One region of the Paenibacillus sp. 01L418 genome, then DNA from elsewhere that is predicted to be linked to it. Evidence: predicted binding sites of a transcription regulator. Region 1 holds the regulator's gene; each other region holds the start of a gene.

Region 1 (2,272 bases):
GGGTGTTTGTCATTTGCTGATTAATTGATGCAGGCATTGCGTTTTTAAGTTAAAGAAGCAGGTTTGTATAAATAATTAGCCTCAGCTTTATATGTACGACTTTACAGAGTATACGGATGCTGCTGTAAATTCATTAGAATTATATACACAATTGTCCGATTGGGAAAATTATTGGCAGGAGACCGATGCTTATTTTCCTTATATCATTACTGTGAACGACGAGATCGCTGGTTTTGCATTAACCAAAAAAGTAACTGAATATGACTGACACTATAATTTACTTGCACATTTTTTTATTATGCGAAAATATAGAAGATCTGGTGTTGGTAAACAAGCAGCTAAGCTAGTTGTACAAAAGCATAAAGGAGAGCGGGAGCTGTATCAGCTTGAACGTAATGTTCCCGCACAACAATTTTGGACCCATGTCATTGGAGAGCTCACAAATCAGAATTTTGTTGAAAGACTTGAGAATGGCAGACGTTACCAAACCTTTAAGCAAGAAAGTTAATGTAATAGCCAAAGAAAAGGCTGAATCAACGTCGTTGATTCAGCCTTTTCTTTATGTACATATTAATTGGTATTAATGAATATCACGGAAAAGTCCAATGACTTTACCTAGAATCGTTACATTTTGAAGTAATATAGGCTGCATTGTGGAATTTTCCGGCTGCAAACGAATATGATTTTTCTCTTTGTAAAATGTTTTGACTGTTGCTTCGTCGTCCTCAGTCATTGCAACTACGATCTCACCATTGTTTGCCGTTTGCTGTTGACGAACGATAACATAATCTCCGTCATGAATACCTGCTTCAATCATACTCTCGCCCATGACATTCAATATAAAAACACTGCTGTCACCAACAAAATGGGAAGGAAGCGGGAAATATTCTTCAATATTTTCTGTAGCAGTAATCGGCACACCAGCGGTAACTTTACCAACAATAGGTACTCTAGCTACGGAAAGCGGGATAATGCCATCAGAGCCTTCTTGATCCAAAATTTCAATAGCACGCGGTTTAGTAGGATCTCGGCGTATTAAACCTTTTTTCTCTAGACGGTCCAAATGACCGTGAACGGTTGAACTGGACAACAATCCAACAGCTTCGCCGATTTCTCGAACGGAGGGTGGATAGCCTTTCTCCCGAACTTCATTCTTAATAAATTCAAGAATTGAATGTTGTCGGTTAGAAATCTTCGACACTGCAATCACTCCATTAGTAGGTTTGCAAAAAATTATAACATAGAACTCGAGTTCGTACAAACATAAGTTCTTAAGTACAGAGGTTCGTATTTTTTCGTTGACACCAAACGTTTGTTCGTGTAATCTAAAAACAGAACAAACGTTTGGGGTGTTGATAAATGATAACTAGTCCAAGTTTTTATAGAACCATTCATAAACAAGATACGAACAAAGCAACAAAGGTCAACCGCTTGATTAGGCATTTCATAAAGCGTCATACTGTTAAGCTCGTCGTTTGCACTGCTGTGTTTTTCTTATTGTTTACGAGCTTCCTACTTATGGGGACATACGCTTCGAGTAATACTCCCGAAGCCGCTTCCGCGGAAGAACAAATTATTAGGGTGCAATCAGGTGATACACTCTGGAATATTGCAAAACAAGTTTCAGATGGCAGCCATGATATCAGATATATCGTATATTTGATTAAAGATCGGAATGATCTGCAATCAACAGTTATAAAGCCAGGACAGAAGTTAATTATTCCTAGCATTTAGCTTGATTTTCCATTACAATTCAATAGTTCATACAAAAAATTACTTTCTATTTAAAGTAGATGCAGGCCAATATACTTMTTTAGAAAGTTTTTTTATGTTTACTGCAGGGTTAACCCTTGGTTTTGYCGTCTATTAAAGGGGACTGAAAGGAGATGCTATTTTGTTACGAGTTGAAGAGTTATCCCACTCATTTATGAATGGGCATGAAACGACCGCTGTACTGCAGAAAATAAGCTTTCACGTACATAAGGGAGAAATGATTGCGTTGTTAGGGAGCTCCGGTTCCGGTAAATCTACTTTACTGAACTTAATGGCTGGCTTAATGAAGCCTACAGAAGGCCAAATCTTTATTGCGGACCATAATATTGTAACGATGAATGAAAACCGCTTGGCAGAGTTTAGACGGAAGCATATCGGATTTATTTTTCAAGCGTATGAGTTGATAGCCAACTTGACGGTTAGGGAAAATGTGGAGCTTCCGCTTGTATTTCAATCGATGCATCCTTCAATACGGAAGAAAAAAGCTCTTTCGTTATTA
Region 2 (2,272 bases), on a different contig from region 1:
GGTTCACGACACGGATATATGCATTGGAAACTTGTCCAAAGTTTTGGTTTTTGCGAATAGCTTCATCAATTGTAACGGTAAATACGATTTTTTGGATATCCAAAGCTACTCTGGATAATTGAATTTCAACCGTCTCATCGTCACCGCTGCCTTGTCCGTCACGGTTATCACCCTTATAGCGTGTTGATCCATCGGGGCTCACGAGATTGTTGTAGAAAACGATATGACTAGTGGAAGAAACCGTGTTTGTCTGATTCAGCATAAACACCTCTGCATCTAGGTCATAGCTCTGGCCTTGCAGGTTATTTGTGTCCCATCCAAGTCCGATTTTCAATAAATCAAGCCCTGCATTATTTTTGGTCAAATCCAGCTTCTGTCCTTTGGTAAGGATAAGCCCACCATTAGGACTGGCCTGAGGAGCGGGAGCTGCGCCAAAAGCGTTATTTATTGATCCGCCCTGAATACCCCCTTGTTGGATACCGCCTTGCTGAATACCGCCCTGTTGAATGCCGCCTTGGCCTCCAAGAATGTTGGATGGTCTTCCTGGCGGATTTAAATTAATTCCCATATGAACTGCCTCCTCAATGCATAATAAAAAGCTGTTTTTTCGACAATAATTTTGGTTAAAACTGTATGTTTTGTAGAACGATATGAAACTATTTGTAGTATAGCAGATTGGAATGGAAGATTATAGCGTTGTATGACGAAATTACGAGTAGAGAAAAGAGCCTCACTTCAATAGTGAGACTTCTTAAGAAGCTTTAAGAGGATCGTCTGTTTTTTTGATCATCGAGGGATGCTTATTTAGTGAAAATCTCAGCACTATAGGTTGAAATACACTTATTTATCTCATTACGTATGTAGGCATGCGAATAAGCAATCTGGTCTTCAAAACCGCGGCAATTATAGCAATAGCTGATCTGTTCAGCAGTGTTTTTATACATGCACAGAGTAATGCTTTTCTGAAGGAGCTGCTGTGTATTTGTTGTTAGATCTGTTTTCATTTTTGCAATCATAATGTCTGCTGCCCTAGTAAAAATAGAACGTAAAGTTCGCGCTTTTCTCTCAAGCTCGCGTCTATTTCGTTCAACAATAACGAGAGCTAGTGGAAGGATAATAGCTTTGTGAAGAAGCTGTATCTCATCGTGAGCAGGTGGATGGTACAGGTATGAATTGTTTACTTTGGACAACGGCATGGCCATTTGTAAATCACCTCATGCACATTATATGCGAACAAACGTTCCGTAGTCAATGTATCCTGATCAGGTGTCTTATAAAAATTATTCGACACTTGCCTGTTGGTGCGGTTTGGATGAAAACAAAAAAAGCTTATTGCCGGCATTAGCAATAAGCTTTATATATTCGTGAAAGAAATGGCGCGCCCGAGAGGGCTCGAACCTCCCACCTAACGTTTAGGAAACGTTTGCTCTATCCGGATGAGCTACGGACGCGCAGCAACATTGATTATAGCATGGGTGCTTTAGGTGAAGCAAGATTAACCATTTTAGTGTAAGACTATTGTATTTTTTTGTCGAATAACTGCGCTTTTATATGGAATCAAGAGGATAAAAAGCTTGTAAAGGCGAATAGAGGTAAGGATAACGAGTTTGATCGGCTGGAGGATTGTTCGAATGCTTGAATTCCAAAATGAACCGCAATCGTTTCGATTGGATTTGTCGCCTGAACAAATGCTTAAGGTGATTTTTGAATATACAGCTAAAATAGCGAATGAAAAGAAGCTGGATGCTGTCCTTATCTTAATGGCCAATATGGGCAGAGAGATGGTCGTTGCAGATCGGTGCACCGTCTGGTTGATTGATGCTGCTCGCAGTGAGCTTTTTACAGCGGTAGCTCACGGGGCTTGCGAGATACGGATTCCTTACGGCAGCGGGCTGGTAGGAAGTGCTATAAGCACGGGACAATCTATATTTATAGATGACGCCTATGAAGATCCAAGGCACAATCCGGATAACGACTTAAAGACCGGTTATCGGACGAAATCGATTATGACGATCCCTTTTCACAATAATCAAGGAGAAGTAATCGGTGCCTATCAAGCCATAAACAAATTAACAGAGAAGCAGATACTCTCGGTGAAAGATATGGAATACTTATCGCTTGCTGCATCTTACTCAGGCAAGTCGCTTGAGTCCATCATGCTGTATGAGGAAATAATTGAGACGCAAAAAGAGATTATTTTGGCAATGGGAAAAATCGGTGAAGGTCGCTCGCAAGAAACGGGCAATCATGTAAAACGGGTTGCACAATATTC
Region 3 (2,272 bases), on a different contig from region 1:
TTCAACTCCACGGGTTACGACCCGCACAATCTTGTTTTCTTCATGTTTAGCATTCCCGCTTGGGTCGTTGATTTATTTGTTGACGTGCACGAGGTTAACGTCTTGCTCATGTATGTGCTTACTGTTGCTACATGGGCGCTGCTTGGCTTTCTCGCCGACGTTCTAATCGTACGCAGTCGTGATAAAGAGCATCATCCTCGTTCAGCACGATAGCTTTATTTTAGGCAAAAAGGAGCCTTTCGGCTCCTTTCTCATTTCTACAGCACATGAATCAATTACGCACTAGGCTGCTTCAACCACTAAAGTCGATTCCATCGTTGTATGTCCTTGACCGCATGGAATGGAACAATAGATTCTGTAAGTACCTGGCTCTTTAAATTCCAAATCTGTTTCCGGGTGATCGTTATCCAAAGCTACTTGAAGCTCGTCAATATGCATCCCGTGGATACCGCTTTTGTTGGAAAGTTTTAGTCTAACTTTGTCTCCAACTTTAACTTTGTACTCTTTTTGATCAAATACAAAATCGTTGGACGCTACAACCTTCAATAAAGTCATGCCCTCTGGCAACGAGGCAGACTCATCAACCGGCTTAGCTGGCAGTGCGAATGTGAGCAAATATAAGCCCAGCAAAGACGCCGCTGCGAATACAGTAAACATAATCCACTTATGCATTGCTATGTGCTCCCCTTTGCGATCATAATGTCTACCTCTTATATTACATAAGATCGTCCGAAGTTCTCAACCTTAAACTACGGAAAGCTGAAAAGTTTTTTTGTTATTTTGACAAAACCATGAACAATTACAAAATTAGCTGGACAAATACTGTTTTAACACCCGTTCAGACTCCGCTTTTACAAAGCCCCAGAGCATAAAAAAACGATGATGGTACCCTCTGCACACATATTCGGCATGCAAACCATCGGCTTCGCGCTTCTCCTCATACACCTTTATTCCTGTTTCGCGGAATTTCCTTCTAATTCCAGCGAGGTCAAGCAGCACCCGATCCTGCATGCCGCGCATCATCGATTCATAAAACCGCGGCAGTTTAATGGCTGAAGTGCCGATCACACGTATATCATGATCCAAAATACGCATAACAATGCCAAGCAAAACGTACTGCTTCACCAGCACAAGCTCTTCCTCGGTCTGTATCGGTGGATTAGCTGCCATTCTGACTTTTCCGCGGGCTTCTTCCTCTTTAGCGGCCATTGCCACCCCTCCAAATAAGAACGTTTGTTCTTATTATAGCGAGGAGCGAGGATTTGATGCAAGTTAATTTACTAATACCCAAAAGTTAACTTTTAATCCTGCTTGGCACGACTGTTTGTGAGTCATTGATTCGTATCCGTTGCATGACATAGGCATAAATCAATTTTTACCAAACCCAATGTAATGCAACATGCTTTCATTATGTACGTCTTCATATTACCATAGTAAAATCACGAAATTCAAAGTCAACTAACCTGCTTCTCCCAAACCAAACAACCCCTATAAATACAAAAGGAACCATCGCTGTAATTCGCGTGATTCCTTCGGTGTTTCTTATTCAGCTTCGCCTGCTTCTCCTGCAAAGTAGGTGTACGTTTGATCGTTGGATTGACGCCCAGCCAGCTGCCCCGCAGTGCATCCGGCGTCATGCGCCCTTGCTGCGCCAGCTTCTGCCTTGCTTTTCTCGCCTTGCTAATAGACATTAGTAATGCCTCCCAAAAAAAGTATTATAAAGCAGCACCGCCGAGCAAGTATACATTTAGCTTCCTGCGGCTCGCTTCCTCCTATTATACGATGAAAACGTCCTTTGCGAAAGACGCTAACGTGCGTGCAATAATTCAAACTCCTTGCGCAGCATCGTAAATACAAGCAGCTCAATAAAATTCCCATCCTCAAACTCAAATTCCCTTGGCTGACTATCCTGTTTGAAACCGAGCTTACAGAGCAAGTTGATCGATGCAGTGTTTGACGGATCTACCTTTGCCTCGATGCAATGGAGCTTCATGCTGTTGAAGCCAAAAGCGATAATGGGCGCCGCTACCTCACTCATAATCCCTTTCCGCCAGTAGTTTGGAGATAGATCATAACCTAAATCCGTACGCGCATGCTCCTTCAAGTAATGTAAAAACCCACAGGTGCCGATTACTTTACCCGAGCTCTTCTCTTCAATTATCCATCTGATGCCTATTTGTAGAGCATAAATCTCCAAATGCCAATTCATTTCCTGCCATGCCTCGTCTTCTGCCGAGAAAGGCAGCAGCGGTGTATATTTGACAACATCATC

What was found. Region 1 encodes LexA, which represses DNA repair genes until DNA is damaged. Its sites were predicted from a motif close to CGAACATATGTTCG; they were not measured.
Region 2: the regulator LexA is predicted to act here: its motif matches at 1,231-1,244, upstream of AC1DSE_RS11310 (YhjD family protein).
Region 3: the regulator LexA is predicted to act here: its motif matches at 1,227-1,240, upstream of AC1DSE_RS26250 (YhjD family protein).

The regions. Positions count from the first base shown of each region.
Region 1 covers NZ_JBFTSN010000151.1:79-2,350, forward strand. The annotation lists gene AC1DSE_RS18310 (hypothetical protein) at 92-268, shown strand; gene lexA (transcriptional repressor LexA) at 581-1,201, opposite strand; gene yneA (cell division suppressor protein YneA) at 1,360-1,734, shown strand; gene AC1DSE_RS18325 (ABC transporter ATP-binding protein) at 1,895-2,272, shown strand, end outside.
Region 2 covers NZ_JBFTSN010000063.1:19,346-21,617, forward strand. The annotation lists gene AC1DSE_RS11305 (TerD family protein) at 1-391, opposite strand, end outside; gene AC1DSE_RS11310 (YhjD family protein) at 801-1,202, opposite strand; tRNA gene AC1DSE_RS11315 (tRNA-Arg) at 1,375-1,451, opposite strand; gene AC1DSE_RS11320 (HD domain-containing phosphohydrolase) at 1,632-2,272, shown strand, end outside.
Region 3 covers NZ_JBFTSN010000321.1:4,741-7,012, reverse strand. The annotation lists gene AC1DSE_RS26260 (hypothetical protein) at 1-213, shown strand, start outside; gene AC1DSE_RS26255 (cupredoxin domain-containing protein) at 283-672, opposite strand; gene AC1DSE_RS26250 (YhjD family protein) at 808-1,209, opposite strand; gene AC1DSE_RS26245 (hypothetical protein) at 1,455-1,691, opposite strand; gene AC1DSE_RS26240 (GNAT family N-acetyltransferase) at 1,808-2,272, opposite strand, start outside.